Regions from separate parts of the Lysinibacillus sp. FSL W8-0992 genome, predicted to be linked through region 3. Evidence: a T-box and tRNA genes for the amino acid it is inferred to sense, from the RefSeq annotation. Region 3 holds a T-box; the other regions hold tRNA genes.

Region 1 (6,912 bases), 1.2 Mb from region 3:
ACTAGTAACAGCAGCTATTCCTCCTTGTGCACGATAAGAGCTACTTGTTTTAACAGAGGATTTTGTAACAATCTGTACTTGAAAATATTGTCCGAGTAGTCGTGCTGCTTGAAGAGACGCAATGCCGCTACCAATAATGAGTATGTCTGTCTTTACATCCATAGCTATACCTTCTTTACAGTTGTCTTGACACATATCTTTACATAAAATAAAAAGGAAAACAAGACTTGATGACTAGAAAGGGAGAATAAGATGATTTATATGGATTATGCAGCAACATCTCCAATGGCGAGTAATGCGCTTCAGGCTTATTGTGACGTTGCAAAACGGTATTATGGAAATAGTGCGAGCTTACACGATTTAGGAGGACAAGCAAATTATTTTGTTGAGCAGGCAAGGGCTATAGTAGCAGGGACTCTCGGTGTAGAAAGTGATGGGATTATTTTTACTGGGAGCGGAACAGAGGGAAATTTAATATCAATTTTGTCACTTGCTTTAGCTTCAAAAAAAGGAAAGCATATTATTTCATCACAAGCCGAACATACATCCGTTCATGCAGCATTAAATACACTTGAAAAAATGGGGTTTACCATCACGAAATTACCTTTACAGCTTAATGGATGTATTGATGTAGAACAAGTTCGTGAGGCGATAAGGGAAGATACAGCATTAATAACGATTCAACATGTAAATTCCGAAATAGGTTCCATCCAACCTGTAGAGGAAATTGCAATAATAGCAAATAACGAAAATATATTTTTCCATGTAGATTGTGTTCAATCCTATTGTAAACTAGCAACAAATTCATTTAGTGCATACGTAGATGCGATGACGATTTCAGCCCATAAAATAGGAGGACCTAAAGGGTGTGGGGCTATATTTATAAATCCAAAAATTCGAGTTCCAGCATTAACGCCTGGTGTAACGCATGAACGAGGTTTACGTGGTGGAACACTAGATACACCTGCCATTGTTGCGTTTGCGGCAGCCATTGAAAATTATCAATATGAGCGTCAACATTATGATTTGCTACGTCAATATTTACGAAAAAATTTACCTTCAGCTTGTCAATTGATTGACAGTGTAGAGCAACTGCCTAATATATGCGGTTTGATAATGGAAAAAGTGGAAGGGCAATATGTATTGTTAAAATTAAACGAGGCAGGTATTTGTATTTCAACTGGTAGTGCCTGTGATATACACAGTGAATCTGGTACGAAGGCAATTTTATCAATGGGCTATACGATGGAGGAGGCACGTCAATTTTTTAGAATATCCTTTGGACCAACAACAACATTCGAAGAAATTGATCAATTACTTTCTGCACTGACGAATGTTTTTGCGAAATACTAAACGAAAATAATGGTAGGGAAATATTTAAATAAAAAGCTTTAGATTTTCACTTAGAGTCGCCACTTTCAGCGAAAATCAAAGCTTTTCTTAAAGTAAGTTAAACGGAACGAAAGATAGGAGATTGAATTCAGGATATGTTAATAAATTTCAGTATTTGATGTGAACTTTACTTAATGCCTACAGAAAGCTAACACCTGCATTTTTAATTGTTACGAAGTAGTTTTAACTACGAGATTATTGGGGAAACTGCAATCAGGCAAATTCGTGATGTGCTCTTGAATTGTTTACCGCTAGATTATCAAAAGGACAGTAGTTGTGTTTGGTAGTTTATATATATTCTTTATTCTATTTGCTAAAACTAAACTTTTTAATTTTTATGTAATAAAATGTTTTCTTTTGAAAAAACAATTGCTATAATGATTAGCAGAGCGATTATTTCTCTCACATAACAAAAATATCTTCAAAAAGTAGTAATTTCTTTTTTTTATAAAAAAGGGTTGCATTATGTTGATAAACGTTATACAATAATTCTTGTCTTGAAGGACAGGTAAACAACTTCAAAACGAAATACATAAGGATTTCAAGATACGTTATAAATTGGAAACCGAAAATAGTCTAGTGATGATGGCAAAGAGGTCACACCCGTTCCCATACCGAACACGGAAGTTAAGCTCTTTAGCGCCGATGGTAGTTGGGGGCTTCCCCCTGTGAGAGTAGGACGTCGCTAGGCATAATACCCAGGAGGATTAGCTCAGCTGGGAGAGCATCTGCCTTACAAGCAGAGGGTCGGCGGTTCGAGCCCGTCATCCTCCACCATATGCCGGTTTAGCTCAGCAGGTAGAGCAACTGACTTGTAATCAGTAGGTCGTGGGTTCGATTCCTATAGCCGGCACCATTTTTTTGAGCCATTAGCTCAGTTGGTAGAGCATCTGACTTTTAATCAGAGGGTCGAAGGTTCGAGTCCTTCATGGCTCACCATTTAAATTGCCAACAATAATATGCGGGTGTGGCGGAATTGGCAGACGCACTAGACTTAGGATCTAGCGCCGCGAGGCGTGGGGGTTCGACTCCCTTCACCCGCACCATTTATTTTAATTTCATAATTGCCAGGATAAATAATCTTATGCACATGCGGAAGTAGTTCAGTGGTAGAACACCACCTTGCCAAGGTGGGGGTCGCGAGTTCGAACCTCGTCTTCCGCTCCAAATGTGCCGGGGTGGCGGAACTGGCAGACGCACAGGACTTAAAATCCTGCGGTAGGTGACTACCGTGCCGGTTCGATTCCGGCCCTCGGCACCATTTTTAAAATATTAAGCGCCCGTAGCTCAATTGGATAGAGCGTCTGACTACGGATCAGAAGGTTGTGGGTTCGACTCCTGCCGGGCGCGCCAATAAATGAACGGGAAGTAGCTCAGCTTGGTAGAGCACTTGGTTTGGGACCAAGGGGTCGCAGGTTCGAATCCTGTCTTCCCGACCATTTCCTAGTAACATGAATTTATGGGGCCTTAGCTCAGCTGGGAGAGCGCCTGCCTTGCACGCAGGAGGTCAGCGGTTCGATCCCGCTAGGCTCCACCATAATTTATAACCAGTATAAAGATCCTGGCGGTGTAGCTCAGCTGGCTAGAGCATTCGGTTCATACCCGAAAGGTCGTGGGTTCGACTCCCTCCGCCGCCATCTTAAAGGACCTTTAGCTCAGTTGGTTAGAGCAGACGGCTCATAACCGTCCGGTCGCAGGTTCGAGTCCTGCAAGGTCCACCATTTATATAATGTTACGGAGGTATACCCAAGTTCGGCTGAAGGGATCGGTCTTGAAAACCGACAGGCGGGTAACACCGCGCGGGGGTTCGAATCCCTCTACCTCCTCCAGTTTTTATTTTGTAAATGGTGTGCTAACAACTCGATATAAATGAATATTATTTTCGCGGGGTGGAGCAGTGGTAGCTCGTCGGGCTCATAACCCGAAGGTCGTTGGTTCAAATCCGGCCCCCGCAACCAAATGGTCCCGTGGTGTAGCGGTTAACATGCCTGCCTGTCACGCAGGAGATCGCCGGTTCGATCCCGGTCGGGACCGCCATTTTTAAATAAGTTGATAGCTTAGTAAGAAGTATATGGGTCAGTAGCTCAGTTGGTAGAGCATTAGATTGAAGCTCTAAGTGTCGGCGGTTCGATTCCGTCCTGACCCACCATATACGCGGGTGTAGTTTAATGGTAAAACCTCAGCCTTCCAAGCTGATGTCGTGAGTTCGATTCTCATCACCCGCTCCAAATGGGCCTATAGCTCAGCTGGTTAGAGCGCACGCCTGATAAGCGTGAGGTCGATGGTTCGAGTCCATTTAGGCCCACCATTATTCCGAAGTAGCTCAGTTGGTAGTAGCACCTGACTGTTAATCAGGTTGTCGCAGGTTCGAGTCCTGCCTTCGGAGCCATTTTTTTATTTGTGGGGAAGTACTCAAGAGGCTGAAGAGGCGCCCCTGCTAAGGGTGTAGGTCGGGTAACCGGCGCGAGGGTTCAAATCCCTCCTTCTCCGCCATTGGCCCCTTGGTCAAGCGGTTAAGACACCGCCCTTTCACGGCGGTAACACGGGTTCGAATCCCGTAGGGGTCATACTAAAACGCAGTAAATGTGAACATCACATTTGCTGCGTTTTTTTTTGCTAGAGTGAAAGTTTGAGAGCTAAATATAAGTGAGATTTCAGTACTTACGATTTATACATAATATCATCTACTGTTGCGCATACTATTATTCTTTTTAATTGAATTTTCAGGTAATATAGTAATGAACGATAAATAGAGGGGGATTAGGATGAGCCATAAATTGAGATGGGTGTACAATCGGCAATATCAGTTACAGGAAAACATAGAACGAGTAGAACCTGTACTACAAAATTTCACAGTGAGACAGGTTAATCGTGTGGAACAGTTTCATCGTACATATGATGGTTTCGAAAAGACACCTTTACGTAGTTTAGATTTTTTAGCATCCCATATAGGGGTCAATAAAATATTTATGAAAGATGAGTCATTTCGATTTGGCTTAAATGCATTTAAAGTTTTAGGTGGTATTTATGCAATTGGACAGTATGTTGCGAAATTGCTAGGTCAACATATTGATGAACTGTCATTCGAACAATTAAAGTCGCCTGAAGTAAAAGAACAACTAGGCGATTTAACATTTATTTCAACGACAGATGGCAATCATGGACGGGGGGTTGCATGGGCTGCAAGAGAACTAGGATGTAAAGCACGGATTTATATGCCAGCTGGCAGTGCAGAAGAGCGTTTGCAAAATATTAAAAACGAAGGGGCCTATGCGGAAATCACGACGATGAATTATGATGATACCGTACGCTATACGTCACAGCTGGCAGAGGAAAATGGCTGGGTAATCATACAGGATACGATGTGGGAAGGCTATGAAGAAATCCCTTTATGGATTATGCAAGGCTATACAACTTTAGCGAAGGAAGCCGTCGATCAATTAGAAGAAGCACCAACCCATGTATTTTTACAGGCAGGGGTAGGTTCCTTTGCGGGAGCAGTCGTTGCTTTTCTACAACATTTTTATGGTCAGCAAGTAACAGTTGTTTTAGTAGAGCCTGATGCAGCAAATTGCTTCTACGAAAGTTTTAAACAGGGAACGGAGCATTTTGTTACTGTCGGTGGAGAAATGCAAACGATTATGGCTGGCTTAGCATGTGGGGAGCCAAATCCCATAGCTTGGGATATTTTAAAAGCGTATACGAAAGTTAGTATTTGCTGTGATGAAAATGTAGCTGCAACGGGCATGCGTGTACTAGCTAACCCACTTGCTTCGGATCAACGCATTATTGCAGGCGAATCAGGTGCTGCACCATTCGGATGTTTTTATGAATTAATGACCAATGAGGATTATGCAGAATTAAAGGCGGCATTACAGCTAAATGCACAATCAAATATACTATTTGTTAATACAGAGGGAGACACGGACGTGGAAAACTACCGTAATATTGTGTGGCATGGTAAGTATGCAAAATAGTAATGAGTGAACATCTCTAGGATATTTCTGTACCAAATAGTATAAGCGACTTTTAAGAGCTATGTCTGTTAGTAAAGTAGACACTGCTCTTTTTATTTTTCCTTTAGGAGAGAATAATGTAAATAGCCCTTGACCTTAACGCTGCGTAAAGGTTTACAGTATGAATATGGAGGTGAGAGCAATGGAATATACAATTCAACAACTTGCCAAATTGTCTGGGGTCAGTACGAGAACGTTACGCTACTATGATGAAATCGATTTGCTAAAACCAGCAAGAACAAACGAGGCGGGTTATCGCTTTTATGGTCAACATGAAGTCGATATACTTCAGCAAATTTTATTTTATAGAGCACTAGATATGAAACTAGTGACGATTCACAACATTATTCACGCACCTGATTTTCAACATACTGCTGCATTAAAAACACATCGAGATGCTTTACTACAACGAAAAAAGCAGCTAGATCAATTATTAAAAACTGTAGAACAAACAATTCAATCGATTGAGGAGGAACGTCCAATGACGAACGAAGAGAAATTTAATGGCTTTAAAGAGCAGCTAATTGAGGAAAATGAAAAGCAATATGGTAAAGAAATACGTGCAAACTATGGTCAAGAAACTGTTGATGCATCGAATGCAAAGTTTAGAAATTTAACTGAGGAGCAGTATAATGCAATGCAACAATTAGAACAGCAATTATTTGAACGATTAAAAGAGGCGATGGCAATAGGAGATGCGAAAAATGATGTTTCAATGGAAGTTGCAGAGCTTCATAAACGCTGGTTGAGCTTTTCGTGGCCGCAATATACAAAGGAAGCACATGCTGGTTTAGCACAAATGTATGTAGCAGATGACCGCTTTACAGCTTATTACGATAATCATGTATCTGTTGGTGCCACTCAATTTCTGCATGATGTAATTAGAGAATATACACAAAACTAAAGGAATCCTTCTCATACTGATGTTTTAGAAATAAGTATTTAGGAAAAAATGAATGTATGAGGAGGAGATTTTCATGGAACAACAAATGATAGAAAAGTTTAAAAAACAATTAGAGCAGGAATTACAGGAAATAGAGCAGCAGCTAGAGGAATCAGAGCGACCACAGGCAACAGAGCTCTCCAATTATGATAATCATCCAGCTGATAATGCGAGTGATTTAACTGATCAGCTTACAGAAATGGCTATTGATGAGCATCGTAGTGACCATGCGGAGGAGATCAAAAATGCCCTGCAAGCTATTGAAGATGGAACATATGGTAAGTGTGCAGAATGTGGTGAAGAAATTCCGCTAGGTCGCTTAGAAGCGATGCCACATGCATTGACATGTGTAGAGCATGCGGAGCAACGAGAAGATCAAATACGACCAGTAGAAGAAGAGGTACTATCAGCATTACCAAAATCAGATGATTTCGAAGAGCTTGAGGAATTTGGCTCGTCAGATACGCCATCAGATAAAATGTAAAAAATACGAGGATTTCTTCCTAATTATTCCCTTGACCAGTATAATAACTGTATGGGGTGATAACATGGAAATAATTG
Region 2 (6,912 bases), 780 kb from region 3:
TTTCTATTAACTAACTTCGTTGGTGAACGAAACAAAATTTTGGACATCAAAATTGATGCCAGCAAAACAATTTGAGCTAATCAAATTTCTTTTATGGAGAGTTTGATCCTGGCTCAGGACGAACGCTGGCGGCGTGCCTAATACATGCAAGTCGAGCGAACAGATAAGGAGCTTGCTCCTTTGACGTTAGCGGCGGACGGGTGAGTAACACGTGGGCAACCTACCCTATAGTTTGGGATAACTCCGGGAAACCGGGGCTAATACCGAATAACTTGTTGTCTCTCATGAGACAATTCTAAAAGACGGTTTCGGCTGTCGCTATAGGATGGGCCCGCGGCGCATTAGCTAGTTGGTGAGGTAACGGCTCACCAAGGCGACGATGCGTAGCCGACCTGAGAGGGTGATCGGCCACACTGGGACTGAGACACGGCCCAGACTCCTACGGGAGGCAGCAGTAGGGAATCTTCCACAATGGGCGAAAGCCTGATGGAGCAACGCCGCGTGAGTGAAGAAGGATTTCGGTTCGTAAAACTCTGTTGTAAGGGAAGAACAAGTACAGTAGTAACTGGCTGTACCTTGACGGTACCTTATTAGAAAGCCACGGCTAACTACGTGCCAGCAGCCGCGGTAATACGTAGGTGGCAAGCGTTGTCCGGAATTATTGGGCGTAAAGCGCGCGCAGGTGGTTTCTTAAGTCTGATGTGAAAGCCCACGGCTCAACCGTGGAGGGTCATTGGAAACTGGGAGACTTGAGTGCAGAAGAGGATAGTGGAATTCCAAGTGTAGCGGTGAAATGCGTAGAGATTTGGAGGAACACCAGTGGCGAAGGCGACTATCTGGTCTGTAACTGACACTGAGGCGCGAAAGCGTGGGGAGCAAACAGGATTAGATACCCTGGTAGTCCACGCCGTAAACGATGAGTGCTAAGTGTTAGGGGGTTTCCGCCCCTTAGTGCTGCAGCTAACGCATTAAGCACTCCGCCTGGGGAGTACGGTCGCAAGACTGAAACTCAAAGGAATTGACGGGGGCCCGCACAAGCGGTGGAGCATGTGGTTTAATTCGAAGCAACGCGAAGAACCTTACCAGGTCTTGACATCCCATTGACCACTGTAGAGATACAGTTTTCCCTTCGGGGACAACGGTGACAGGTGGTGCATGGTTGTCGTCAGCTCGTGTCGTGAGATGTTGGGTTAAGTCCCGCAACGAGCGCAACCCTTGATCTTAGTTGCCATCATTTAGTTGGGCACTCTAAGGTGACTGCCGGTGACAAACCGGAGGAAGGTGGGGATGACGTCAAATCATCATGCCCCTTATGACCTGGGCTACACACGTGCTACAATGGACGATACAAACGGTTGCCAACTCGCGAGAGGGAGCTAATCCGATAAAGTCGTTCTCAGTTCGGATTGTAGGCTGCAACTCGCCTACATGAAGCCGGAATCGCTAGTAATCGCGGATCAGCATGCCGCGGTGAATACGTTCCCGGGCCTTGTACACACCGCCCGTCACACCACGAGAGTTTGTAACACCCGAAGTCGGTGAGGTAACCTTTTGGAGCCAGCCGCCGAAGGTGGGATAGATGATTGGGGTGAAGTCGTAACAAGGTAGCCGTATCGGAAGGTGCGGCTGGATCACCTCCTTTCTAAGGATATTTTCGGAATACAAACCTTGGGTTTGTAAGATTACGTTTTGCGTTCAGTTTTGAAGGTTCATCATTACGATGAAATACTTCAAAACTTGTTCTTTGAAAACTGGATAAAACGACATTGAAATTGTAACAAACACATTTATTTTTAAATTAAGTTTTTTAGGCTTAATAACTAATAATAGGGTTTCAAGACACAAGCAGTTCTAGGAAGCAATTGAGTGAAAGAAGGAGCGTACTTACGTACGTGACTGACTGAACGAAAGAAGCTGACAACGAAATGCGCAGTGGATTGGAAGCCGTTGAAGGTTAAGTTATTAAGGGCGCACGGCGAATGCCTTGGCACTAGGAGCCGAAGAAGGACGGCACTAACACCGATATGCTTCGGGGAGCTGTAAGTGAGCTTTGATCCGGAGATTTCCGAATGGGGGAACCCACTACGTTTAATCGCGTAGTATCTTGACGTGAATACATAGCGTCTTGAAGGCAGACCCAGGGAACTGAAACATCTAAGTACCTGGAGGAAGAGAAAGAAAAATCGATTCCCTGAGTAGCGGCGAGCGAAACGGGAAGAGCCCAAACCAAGAGGCTTGCCTCTTGGGGTTGTAGGACACTCTATACGGAGTTACAAAGGAATGAGTTAGATGAAGCGACTTGGAAAGGTCCGCCAGAGCAGGTAAAAGCCCTGTAGTCGAAAGTTTATTCCCTCCAGAGTGGATCCTGAGTACGGCGGAACACGTGAAATTCCGTCGGAATCCGGGAGGACCATCTCCCAAGGCTAAATACTACCTAGTGACCGATAGTGAACCAGTACCGTGAGGGAAAGGTGAAAAGCACCCCGGAAGGGGAGTGAAAGAGATCCTGAAACCGTGTGCCTACAAGTAGTTAGAGCCCGTTAATGGGTGATAGCGTGCCTTTTGTAGAATGAACCGGCGAGTTACGATTACGTGCGAGGTTAAGCTTTAGAAGGCGGAGCCGCAGCGAAAGCGAGTCTGAATAGGGCGAATTAGTACGTGGTCGTAGACCCGAAACCAGGTGATCTACCCATGTCCAGGGTGAAGGTGAGGTAACACTTACTGGAGGCCCGAACCCACGCACGTTGAAAAGTGCGGGGATGAGGTGTGGGTAGCGGAGAAATTCCAATCGAACTTGGAGATAGCTGGTTCTCTCCGAAATAGCTTTAGGGCTAGCCTCGTGATGAGAATACTGGAGGTAGAGCACTGTTTGGACTAGGGGGCCATCCCGGTTTACCGAATTCAGACAAACTCCGAATGCCAGATATTTATACACGGGAGTCAGACTGCGAGTGATAAGATCCGTAGTCAAAAGGGAAACAGCCCAGACCACCAGCTAAGGTCCCAAAGTAATCGTTAAGTGGAAAAGGATGTGGCGTTGCACAGACAACCAGGATGTTGGCTTAGAAGCAGCCATCATTTAAAGAGTGCGTAATAGCTCACTGGTCGAGTGACGCTGCGCCGAAAATGTATCGGGGCTAAACGATTCACCGAAGCTGTGGATTGACATCTACGATGTCAGTGGTAGGAGAGCGTTCTAAGTGCGTTGAAGTCAGACCGGAAGGACTGGTGGAGCGCTTAGAAGTGAGAATGCCGGTATGAGTAGCGAAAGACGGGTGAGAATCCCGTCCACCGTATGACTAAGGTTTCCTGAGGAAGGCTCGTCCGCTCAGGGTTAGTCGGGACCTAAGCCGAGGCCGATAGGCGTAGGCGATGGACAACAGGTTGATATTCCTGTACCACCTCCTCACCGTTTGAGAAATGGGGGGACGCAGTAGGATAGGGTAAGCGCGCCGTTGGTTGTGCGCGTCCAAGCAGTAAGGCGTGTGTGTAGGCAAATCCGCACACTATAACGTTGAGCTGTGATGGCGAGTCCGTATGGACGAAGTTCCTGATTTCACACTGCCAAGAAAAGCCTCTATCGAGGTGAGAGGTGCCCGTACCGCAAACCGACACAGGTAGTCGAGGAGAGAATCCTAAGGTGTGCGAGAGAACTCTCGTTAAGGAACTCGGCAAAATGACCCCGTAACTTCGGGAGAAGGGGTGCTCTTGAGCGTGCAAGCGCACGAGAGCCGCAGTGAATAGGCCCAGGCGACTGTTTAGCAAAAACACAGGTCTCTGCAAAACCGTAAGGTGACGTATAGGGGCTGACGCCTGCCCGGTGCTGGAAGGTTAAGAGGAGTGGTTAGCGCAAGCGAAGCTGCGAATTGAAGCCCCAGTAAACGGCGGCCGTAACTATAACGGTCCTAAGGTAGCGAAATTCCTTGTCGGGTAAGTTCCGACCCGCACGAAAGGCGTAACGATCTGGGCACTGTCTCAACGAGAGACTCGGTGAAATTATAGTACCTGTGAAGATGCAGGTTACCCGCGACAGGACGGAAAGACCCCGTGGAGCTTTACTGTAGCCTGATATTGAATTTTGGTACAACTTGTACAGGATAGGTAGGAGCCAGAGATCTCGGAGCGCCAGCTTCGAAGGAGGCGTCGGTGGGATACTACCCTGGTTGTATTGAAATTCTAACCCATGCCCCTTAGCGGGGCAGGAGACAGTGTCAGGCGGACAGTTTGACTGGGGCGGTCGCCTCCTAAAAGGTAACGGAGGCGCCCAAAGGTTCCCTCAGAATGGTTGGAAATCATTCGTAGAGTGTAAAGGCACAAGGGAGCTTGACTGCGAGACCTACAAGTCGAGCAGGGTCGAAAGACGGGCTTAGTGATCCGGTGGTTCCGCATGGAAGGGCCATCGCTCAACGGATAAAAGCTACCCCGGGGATAACAGGCTTATCTCCCCCAAGAGTCCACATCGACGGGGAGGTTTGGCACCTCGATGTCGGCTCATCGCATCCTGGGGCTGTAGTCGGTCCCAAGGGTTGGGCTGTTCGCCCATTAAAGCGGTACGCGAGCTGGGTTCAGAACGTCGTGAGACAGTTCGGTCCCTATCCGTCGTGGGCGTAGGAAATTTGAGAGGAGCTGTCCTTAGTACGAGAGGACCGGGATGGACACACCGCTGGTGTACCAGTTGTCTTGCCAAAGGCATCGCTGGGTAGCTATGTGTGGACGGGATAAGTGCTGAAAGCATCTAAGCATGAAGCCCCCCTCAAGATGAGATTTCCCATTACGCAAGTAAGTAAGATCCCTCAAAGACGATGAGGTAGATAGGTTCGAGGTGGAAGTGTGGTGACACATGGAGCTGACGAATACTAATCGATCGAGGACTTAACCAAAAAAGTTTGAAACATTCAATGAAACGTTTATCCAGTTTTGAAAGAACAAGAAAGCTTTGAAAAAAGCTTGCATTTATAACATTTTATGTTATAATGAATCTTGTCTTTTAAATAGTCTAGTGATGATGGCAAAGAGGTCACACCCGTTCCCATACCGAACACGGAAGTTAAGCTCTTTAGCGCCGATGGTAGTTGGGGGCTTCCCCCTGTGAGAGTAGGACGTCGCTAGGCTATACATAATAACATTATTCCGAAGTAGCTCAGTTGGTAGTAGCACCTGACTGTTAATCAGGTTGTCGCAGGTTCGAGTCCTGCCTTCGGAGCCATTCTTGGAGAGTTGTCCGAGTGGCCGAAGGAGCACGATTGGAAATCGTGTAGGCGGTTAACACTGTCTCAAGGGTTCAAATCCCTTACTCTCCGCCAGCACTTTACGATTCCAATTAGTAAGGCCCCTTGGTCAAGCGGTTAAGACACCGCCCTTTCACGGCGGTAACACGGGTTCGAATCCCGTAGGGGTCACCATTTATAACGAATACCCAGATGGAGGATTAGCTCAGCTGGGAGAGCATCTGCCTTACAAGCAGAGGGTCGGCGGTTCGAGCCCGTCATCCTCCACCATTTTTAAAATCAAATAGTATTGTCGCGGGGTGGAGCAGTGGTAGCTCGTCGGGCTCATAACCCGAAGGTCACAGGTTCAAATCCTGTCTCCGCAACCAAAATGGTCCCGTGGTGTAGCGGTTAACATGCCTGCCTGTCACGCAGGAGATCGCCGGTTCGATCCCGGTCGGGACCGCCATTTTTTCAAAATAATAATATGGGTCAGTAGCTCAGTTGGTAGAGCATTAGATTGAAGCTCTAAGTGTCGGCGGTTCGATTCCGTCCTGACCCATCAGGTTTTTTTGCCGGTTTAGCTCAGCAGGTAGAGCAACTGACTTGTAATCAGTAGGTCGTGGGTTCGATTCCTATAGCCGGCACCATGTTTTCCCGGAGGGGTAGCGAAGTGGCTAAACGCGGCGGACTGTAAATCCGCTCCTTAGGGTTCGGCGGTTCGAATCCGTCCCCCTCCACCAGTTTTTTTATAGGGGCATAGTTTAACGGTAGAATAGAGGTCTCCAAAACCTTTGATGTGGGTTCGATTCCTACTGCCCCTGCCAATTAATTTTATGGCGGTTGTGGCGAAGTGGTTAACGCACCGGATTGTGGTTCCGGCATTCGTGGGTTCGATTCCCATCAGTCGCCCCATTTAATATAAAATTAACGTAAAACTATAAAGCAGTGGCGGTTGTGGCGAAGTGGTTAACGCACCGGATTGTGGTTCCGGCATTCGTGGGTTCGATTCCCATCAGTCGCCCCATTGTTGGGGTATAGCCAAGCGGTAAGGCAACGGATTTTGATTCCGTCATGCCCTGGTTCGAATCCAGGTACCCCAGCCATTTATGCGGAAGTAGTTCAGTGGTAGAACACCACCTTGCCAAGGTGGGGGTCGCGAGTTCGAACCTCGTCTTCCGCTCCAATAATATGGCGGCATAGCCAAGTGGTAAGGCACAGGTCTGCAACACCTTTATCACCGGTTCAAATCCGGTTGCCGCCTCCATATTTTTTACTTAATCGGATACTCCGATTTTTTTTATCTCTAAAGTATTATGCCGGTGTGGCGGAATTGGCAGACGCGCACGACTCAAAATCGTGTTCCTTTGGAGTGTCGGTTCGACCCCGACCACCGGTATCCAAAGTAAATTTAAAAGACTTCAACAACTCTGTTGAGGTCTTTTTTTTATATTCTGAAACAGTACAAGGTAAAAAAGCATCGATTATCCACATGGAGTACGCGTGCAAATTGAAGTAGATTCAATTGATGACGCTATTGCAAAAGCTATGGAGGAGGGAGCTATTATTGTCCGAGAAAAAATGGAATTTGATGAATTTTATCTTGCGTATTTAGTAGACCCTACTGGACTAGGTTTTGGTTTAATTCAAAATAAGAAAAATGAATAAACTTTAACGCCTCTGCAAAGTCTTGCAGAGGTTTTTT
Region 3 (6,912 bases):
ATGAAAAATTTAGACGGTATGGAAAAAGGCTTACTTCGAAAAGCGATGTCACATTTATTGCCAGAGGAAGTGTTATATCGCAAAAAGAATCCATATCCGAAAACGTATCATCCTATTTATACTGCAGGTGTTCAAACGTGGTTAAAAGAAATATTAAACGATAAAAATTCAGTTCTTCATGAATTTTTTGAACGACAAAAACTAGTAGAGTTAATTGAGTCTGGAGGAAGTTCATTTAAAGTGCCATGGTATGGACAATTAATGGCTGGTCCGCAACTCTTAGCCTATTTAGGGCAAATTCATACGTGGTTTAAGCATTATAATATTCAACTAAAAGAAAATGGATAAAAAGCACAACCATCTTATCACTTTAATCGTGATGTAGATGGTTGTTTACGTTGTATTGCCCAGCAATTCATTAATTTCTCGACGGATGTTTCAATTTCATGCACAGGTATACCGCCAAAGCCAAGTAAAAATTGAGCTTGTGAGGCTGTATCCTCATCAAGTCGATAATCTGATAATGGATAGATACCTATTCCTGCAGCATTGGCACTTTGCTGTAATTGTTTCTCGGATAATTCATGCTGAACGTTGAGCAAGATGTGCATGCCTGCTTGCTCTCCCGTTATTTTAATTTGAGTAGAATAATTTTCTAAAATGGTAGTTAGCTTCTCATGCTTTTTTCGATATACTTTTCGCATACGATTCAAATGCTTTGAAAAGTGACCATCTCGCATAAAATTGGCTACAATGTGCTGATCAAATCTAGGTACTGTCGATGAATAATAATTAAAGACGTCATTATAAGTAGCTAGCAGCTTTGGTGGAAGCACAAAATAAGCAACTCGCAAAGATGGCATTAATGATTTTGTAAAGGTACTCATATAAATGACTTTGTCATTGCGATCTAATGCTTGAAGAGCAGGAATTGGTTTTCCAGTATAACGAAATTCAGAATCATAATCATCCTCAATGATATATCGTGATGGGCTTTGTGCGGCCCAATTCAATGCCTGGGCACGTCTTGTGGCAGATAATACAGCGCCAGTAGGGAATTGATGCGATGGCGTTATATAAACAACGTTGGCAGTTGTTTTTTCTAATTCCTGAATAAGAATTCCTTCATCGTCTACAGAGATTGGACAAACTTTTCGCTTATGTTGTAGAAACATCCGATGCACTGTTGGATAACCAGGGTTTTCGAGCGCAAAGCAAGTATCTTCACTGAAGAGACGTAATATCATCGGAAGTAATTGTTCAGTACCGGAGCCAATAACAATTTGTTCAGGGCTACAAATAACGCCACGTGATTGATATAAATAATTAGCAATCTCCGTACGTAATGCTAATTCTCCCTGTGGCTCACCTGTTAATAATAGTTCCTTCGAGGCATCATCAAATAGCTCTTTTGCATATTTTCGCCACGTTTGAAATGGGAAGGCATCAATATCAATGGAACCAGGGTTAAAATCAATGGAATATGATTTTTTCCGAGGCTGCTCTGTTAGGTATGTGGATGTGTCTTGCTGAATATATGGAAGTTCATCAATTTCCTCAACAAAATAACCGACCCTCGATTTTGACATAATATAACCTTCAGCAAGTAACTGCGCATAGGCAATTTCAATAGTCGTTTGAGAAATATTTAAAAAATCTGCTAATTTTCTTTTTGAAGGTAATTTTTCTCCAACGGTAATTTTCTTTGTAGTAATGGCTTCTTTTATCCCGCTATAAAGCTGATCATATAGCGGTTTTCCACCATCTTTTTCAAGCTGAAATAAGAGCATATCCATGAGCGATTATTCTCCTGACCTTATAATTATTTTGTAAACTGAATATTTTGATATGGTCAATTTCTATTATACTAAATTTTATCACAAAGGTGGAGGTAGAAAATAATGAAGCAAACAGGAACTGAATTAGTGAAGCGTGGGATGGCTGAAATGCAAAAGGGTGGCGTAATTATGGATGTCATAAATGCAGAACAGGCAAAAATTGCTGAAGCGGCAGGGGCTGTAGCTGTTATGGCGTTAGAGCGCGTACCTTCGGATATACGAAAGGCTGGAGGAGTTGCGCGCATGGCAGATCCGCGTATTGTTGAAGAAGTTATGGGAGCAGTCACTATTCCAGTAATGGCAAAGGCACGTATTGGTCATATTGTTGAAGCGCGAGTATTAGAAGCTATGGGCGTTGATTATATTGATGAGAGTGAGGTATTAACGCCAGCAGATGAGGAATTTCATTTATTAAAGAGTGATTATACAGTACCATTCGTATGCGGTTGTCGTGATTTAGGTGAGGCAGCTCGTCGTATCGGTGAAGGGGCGTCTATGCTACGAACGAAAGGTGAGCCAGGTACAGGTAATATTGTAGAGGCTGTCCGTCATATTCGTAAGGTCAATGCGCAAGTGCGAAAAGTTGTCGGAATGACTGAGGATGAGCTAATGACAGAAGCGAAATTACTAGGTGCTCCTTTTGAATTATTACGAGAAATTAAAAGGCTTGGTCGCTTACCAGTTGTAAACTTTGCAGCAGGTGGTGTTGCGACGCCAGCAGATGCTGCCCTTATGATGGAATTAGGTGCCGATGGTGTATTTGTTGGGTCAGGTATTTTTAAATCAGAAAATCCCGAGAAATTTGCACGTGCCATTGTCGAAGCAACGACACATTATAAAGACTATCAATTGATTGCAGAAATTTCAAAGGAGCTTGGCGTGCCGATGAAAGGTATTGATATTGCACAGCTGAGTCAAAGTGAACGTATGCAAGAACGAGGCTGGTAACATGAAAATAATCGGTGTGTTAGCATTACAGGGTGCTGTTCGAGAGCATGTACAAATGTTAGATGCACTTGGATGTCAAACGGTTTTAGTAAAGCATAAGGAGCAGCTAGTAGGGCTTGATGGTCTAGTATTACCTGGTGGAGAAAGTACGACGATGCGCAAGTTGCTAAATCGCTATGACCTGCTAGAACCAATACGAACACTTGCACAACAAGGATTACCGATGTTCGGCACTTGTGCAGGTCTCATTTTACTCGCAAAAGAGCTGGTCGATCATGAACCACATTTAGCTGTCATGGATGTTGTCGTTGCGAGAAATTCGTATGGACGTCAAGTAGATAGCTTTGAAGTGGAGTTGGATGTTCCAGCAATTGGTGAAGCGATATCTGCTGTTTTTATTCGAGCACCGCATATTGTGTCAGTCGGCGAAGGTGTGGAAGTGTTAGCTGTGCATGAAGGTAAAATTGTGCTAGCACGTGATAGGCATTTACTTGGATGTTCATTTCATCCTGAACTAACGACAGATTCGCGTATTCTCGAATATTTTGTGACGTCTATGGTGTGACTTGCAAAATCTCGAATCATATAGTACAGTAGGATAAAATTTAAATAAGTAAACACGATGATGGGAAGTAGTAACAAGCACGTTTTTTTTAGAGAGTCAGCGGTTGGTGGAAGCTGATAAAAGCACTTGTGAATCCGTCCTGGAGTTGCGCAGTCGAAGTAAATGAAGTAGGCTGTCGCCGGCTGAAATGCCGTTATGAGATAAGTGGACTAGGCAAAGTGTCTGGTCAATTAGGGTGGCAACGCGGGTAGCTCTCGTCCCTTTCATGGGATGAGGGCTTTTTTGTGTTCCATCATAAATAAAACACCCATCATTATGAAATCTACTACTGGAGGTATGAACGATGTTAGATATTAAACGCGTCCGTGATAACTTTGCGGAAATTAAAGAAATGCTATTAACACGTAACGAGGATTTAGGAAACTTAGACGATTTTGAAGCTTTAGATACGAAGCGTCGCGAATTAATCGCAAAGGCAGAAGAGCTTAAAGCTGAACGAAATAAAGTGTCTGAACAGATTTCTGTTATGAAACGTAATAAAGAAAATGCTGATGAAGTAATCGCTCGTATGCGTCAGGTTGGCGATGAGATTAAAGAGTTAGATACACAGCTAAATGAAGTAGAAGATCGTTTTAAAGATATGATGATGCGTTTACCAAACGTTCCACATGAATCTGTGCCAGTTGGTACTACTGAAGACGATAATGTTGAGGAATATACTTGGGGCGAAGTACCAACTTTTGATTTCGACATTAAAGCACACTGGGATATTGCAACAGATTTACAAATTGTCGATTTTGAACGCGGTGCAAAAGTAACTGGAAGCCGTTTCTTATTCTACCGTGGCTTAGGTGCTCGTTTAGAACGTGCATTAATGAGTTTTATGATGGATTTACATGCAGAAGAGCATGGCTATGAAGAAATGCTACCACCTGTTATTGTGAATCGAGACAGCTTAACAGGTACAGGTCAGCTGCCTAAGTTTGAGGAAGATGTATTTAAAGTAGATGATACAGACTACTTTATGATTCCAACAGCAGAAGTACCAGTTACGAATTTCTACCGCGATGAAATTCTTCCTATTGAAGCTTTACCACAGGGCTTTGCAGCATATAGTGCTTGCTTCCGCTCAGAAGCGGGCTCTGCAGGTCGCGATACACGTGGCTTAATTCGCCAGCACCAATTCAATAAAGTAGAATTAGTACGTTTTGTTAAACCTGAAGAATCTTACGAGCAACTAGAATTATTAACTGGTCACGCTGAAAAAGTACTGCAATTATTAGGTTTACCTTACCGTAAGTTAAAAATGTGTACAGCTGATTTAGGTTTCACAGCTGCGAAAAAATATGATTTAGAAGTTTGGATTCCGGCACAAAATATGTACCGTGAAATTTCTTCTTGCTCAAACTTTGAGGATTTCCAAGCGCGCCGTGCGAATATTCGTTTCCGCCGTGAGCCAAATGCAAAACCAGAATATGTGCACACATTAAACGGCTCAGGTCTTGCAATTGGTCGAACAGTGGCTGCTATCCTTGAAAACTATCAGCAAGCCGATGGAAGTGTAGTGATTCCAGAGGTATTAGTTCCTTATATGGGCGGAAAAACAGTGATTGCACCAAAATAACAAATTACTGTGGTCACAGATCCGTAATTACAGGCTTCTACTGACAGAAATGTAGTAATTCCACAGGTAAAAGCAAAGACAATACGATAAGCTATTTTAGTTAATCTGGTTTTAGATTTTCTAAAATAGCTTTTTTTTGCTTTTTTAGCGCTCGAATCTCTCATTATTTTAGAAAATTCGTTATAATGAGTATAATTCATGGGGACAAGGGGGGAGAAAATTCATGGTTCTACATCAATTTACACAAGCATTAAGAGAGTTTGATAATGTGTTAATTACCGATGAAAAAGGCTGCGCAATTTTTTATGATTTAGCAGATTTAAATATATTGTTAGAGATTGGCTTAACACCAGATGAATTTTTCCAAAAAACCGTGACTGATAGCTATCAAAATTTATCAACTGAAACAAGTACAATTTTTAAAGTACTGCAAACAGGGGAACCAATCATTTACTTTGAACAGGTTCTGACGACGTTAAATGGCTTTAGTTATACATCGCTAAGCTCAACCTATCCAATTATCGAAGGTGGAGCAATTATTGGTGCTATTGAGTTTTCAAAGCATTTTTATGAGAGTAAACAAATAAAATATTTGGATCATTTCCTCGGACATAAATTATATCGAGATAACCATACAAATTACCGTTTAGAAGATTTAATTTCTGTGAATGCAGAAATGAAAGCTCAAACTGAGAAGGCTCGCCGTGGTGCAAAGAAAAATTCATCTATTCTGATTACAGGGGAAACAGGTACAGGGAAGGATATCGTAGCGCAAGGTATTCATAATGAAAGCGAGCGTTTTACGAAGCCGTATATTGTGCTCAATTGTTCCACATTGACAGAGGATAATATTTTTTCACAGCTTTACGGTATCGAGGCTGAAGGGAAACAAGGAAAACTGCAGGAGGCTAATGGGGGTACCTTACTTATTGATCAGTTAAATATGCTGGATTTATCATTACAGGCAAAATTACTGCATGCGGTAGATTTGAAATCGCTGAATGGAGAGCCGTTAGATATTAGATATATTACAACGGTCAATGAAGATTTAGATAAACTTTTAGCAGAAAAAAAATTACGTGAGGATTTGTTTTATCGTCTGAACGTTATGCAAATAGATTTGCCACCGCTTCATATGCGCAAAGAAGATATACCTGCTATTCTTGATTTTTATATTCAATTTTATAATGAGCATACAATTCAAAAAGATGTTCGTTATAGTGAAGAGGTACTTCAATTATTTTATGAATATCATTGGCCAGGAAATGTGCGCGAACTAAAAAATGCTCTAGAAGCGGCCTATAACAATTTAACAGGACAAAAAATTTTACTGGAGCATATTCCAGAGCGCATTGTAAGAACGGTGCAGCAAAAAGCTCAGCCGTCCATGCCTAATATCCATTCAGGACATTTAAGAGATTTAACAGAAGCTTATGAACGCCTGATCATTGCTGAAAAATTGCGTGAAACAGAAGGGCGCTTAGCAGAAACAGCCCGTCGTTTAGGTATCTCACGTCAGCTACTTAAATATAAATGTTTAAAATATGAGTTGTTGTAAAATTTTTTTTACAAAAAGGAGATAAAAATTTATCTCCTTTTTTCATTGCTAAAAGTTTTTTATGATTTAGATAAATCTTATGTGAGTTTTGATGATGATTAAGGGGACAGTGTATTGTTCTCCTATAACATAAGTAATTTAAAAACTTGCTATTAACATGCCAGTTCTCACTAACTTTTGTCCTACTGCAGTCTAGTGGATTCGATTGGATGATACCATCCCATCGGCTTTTGAGTAGGTGCTTTATTACATATAGTAGTGAAAGCCGACGACCTAACGAAAACGACCTTGGTGTTGAAGAAATAGGAGTTGAAGAATAATGAAAATCTTTCGTAATGCAAAAATTTATACAGCCAATTCCGAATGTCAATCTGCTACA

What was found. The T-box of region 3 lies ahead of serS (serine--tRNA ligase). A T-box ahead of a tRNA ligase gene usually reads a tRNA of that ligase, here a tRNA-Ser.
Region 1: it encodes a tRNA-Ser, which carries the amino acid that the T-box ahead of serS (serine--tRNA ligase) is inferred to sense. The anticodon was not compared.
Region 2: it encodes a tRNA-Ser, which carries the amino acid that the T-box ahead of serS (serine--tRNA ligase) is inferred to sense. The anticodon was not compared.

What each region holds. Positions count from the first base shown of each region.
Region 1 covers NZ_JBBOZQ010000001.1:1,878,837-1,885,748, forward strand. Annotated here, with positions in the region: gene nadB (L-aspartate oxidase) at 1-162, opposite strand, end outside; gene NSQ74_RS09305 (cysteine desulfurase family protein) at 262-1,353, shown strand; rRNA gene rrf (5S ribosomal RNA) at 1,968-2,083, shown strand; tRNA gene NSQ74_RS09315 (tRNA-Val) at 2,094-2,169, shown strand; tRNA gene NSQ74_RS09320 (tRNA-Thr) at 2,173-2,248, shown strand; tRNA gene NSQ74_RS09325 (tRNA-Lys) at 2,256-2,331, shown strand; tRNA gene NSQ74_RS09330 (tRNA-Leu) at 2,354-2,438, shown strand; tRNA gene NSQ74_RS09335 (tRNA-Gly) at 2,485-2,559, shown strand; tRNA gene NSQ74_RS09340 (tRNA-Leu) at 2,565-2,653, shown strand; tRNA gene NSQ74_RS09345 (tRNA-Arg) at 2,669-2,745, shown strand; tRNA gene NSQ74_RS09350 (tRNA-Pro) at 2,755-2,831, shown strand; tRNA gene NSQ74_RS09355 (tRNA-Ala) at 2,854-2,929, shown strand; tRNA gene NSQ74_RS09360 (tRNA-Met) at 2,956-3,029, shown strand; tRNA gene NSQ74_RS09365 (tRNA-Ile) at 3,037-3,113, shown strand; tRNA gene NSQ74_RS09370 (tRNA-Ser) at 3,129-3,221, shown strand; tRNA gene NSQ74_RS09375 (tRNA-Met) at 3,276-3,350, shown strand; tRNA gene NSQ74_RS09380 (tRNA-Asp) at 3,354-3,429, shown strand; tRNA gene NSQ74_RS09385 (tRNA-Phe) at 3,466-3,541, shown strand; tRNA gene NSQ74_RS09390 (tRNA-Gly) at 3,547-3,620, shown strand; tRNA gene NSQ74_RS09395 (tRNA-Ile) at 3,624-3,700, shown strand; tRNA gene NSQ74_RS09400 (tRNA-Asn) at 3,705-3,781, shown strand; tRNA gene NSQ74_RS09405 (tRNA-Ser) at 3,795-3,885, shown strand; tRNA gene NSQ74_RS09410 (tRNA-Glu) at 3,888-3,959, shown strand; gene dpaL (diaminopropionate ammonia-lyase) at 4,158-5,369, shown strand; gene NSQ74_RS09420 (MerR family transcriptional regulator) at 5,551-6,312, shown strand; gene NSQ74_RS09425 (TraR/DksA C4-type zinc finger protein) at 6,386-6,835, shown strand; gene NSQ74_RS09430 (dipeptidase) at 6,900-6,912, shown strand, end outside.
Region 2 covers NZ_JBBOZQ010000001.1:1,489,318-1,496,229, forward strand. Annotated here, with positions in the region: rRNA gene NSQ74_RS07165 (16S ribosomal RNA) at 91-1,642, shown strand; rRNA gene NSQ74_RS07170 (23S ribosomal RNA) at 1,953-4,880, shown strand; rRNA gene rrf (5S ribosomal RNA) at 4,996-5,111, shown strand; tRNA gene NSQ74_RS07180 (tRNA-Asn) at 5,130-5,206, shown strand; tRNA gene NSQ74_RS07185 (tRNA-Ser) at 5,212-5,303, shown strand; tRNA gene NSQ74_RS07190 (tRNA-Glu) at 5,328-5,402, shown strand; tRNA gene NSQ74_RS07195 (tRNA-Val) at 5,423-5,498, shown strand; tRNA gene NSQ74_RS07200 (tRNA-Met) at 5,522-5,596, shown strand; tRNA gene NSQ74_RS07205 (tRNA-Asp) at 5,601-5,676, shown strand; tRNA gene NSQ74_RS07210 (tRNA-Phe) at 5,697-5,769, shown strand; tRNA gene NSQ74_RS07215 (tRNA-Thr) at 5,782-5,857, shown strand; tRNA gene NSQ74_RS07220 (tRNA-Tyr) at 5,867-5,950, shown strand; tRNA gene NSQ74_RS07225 (tRNA-Trp) at 5,961-6,034, shown strand; tRNA gene NSQ74_RS07230 (tRNA-His) at 6,047-6,122, shown strand; tRNA gene NSQ74_RS07235 (tRNA-His) at 6,159-6,234, shown strand; tRNA gene NSQ74_RS07240 (tRNA-Gln) at 6,239-6,313, shown strand; tRNA gene NSQ74_RS07245 (tRNA-Gly) at 6,319-6,393, shown strand; tRNA gene NSQ74_RS07250 (tRNA-Cys) at 6,401-6,474, shown strand; tRNA gene NSQ74_RS07255 (tRNA-Leu) at 6,526-6,606, shown strand; partial or broken gene NSQ74_RS07260 (VOC family protein) at 6,690-6,875, shown strand.
Region 3 covers NZ_JBBOZQ010000001.1:712,445-719,356, reverse strand. Annotated here, with positions in the region: gene asnB (asparagine synthase (glutamine-hydrolyzing)) at 1-348, shown strand, start outside; gene pdxR (MocR-like pyridoxine biosynthesis transcription factor PdxR) at 366-1,796, opposite strand; gene pdxS (pyridoxal 5'-phosphate synthase lyase subunit PdxS) at 1,902-2,786, shown strand; gene pdxT (pyridoxal 5'-phosphate synthase glutaminase subunit PdxT) at 2,788-3,351, shown strand; T-box leader at 3,400-3,616, shown strand; gene serS (serine--tRNA ligase) at 3,695-4,975, shown strand; gene NSQ74_RS03370 (sigma 54-interacting transcriptional regulator) at 5,199-6,533, shown strand; gene NSQ74_RS03365 (amidohydrolase) at 6,853-6,912, shown strand, end outside.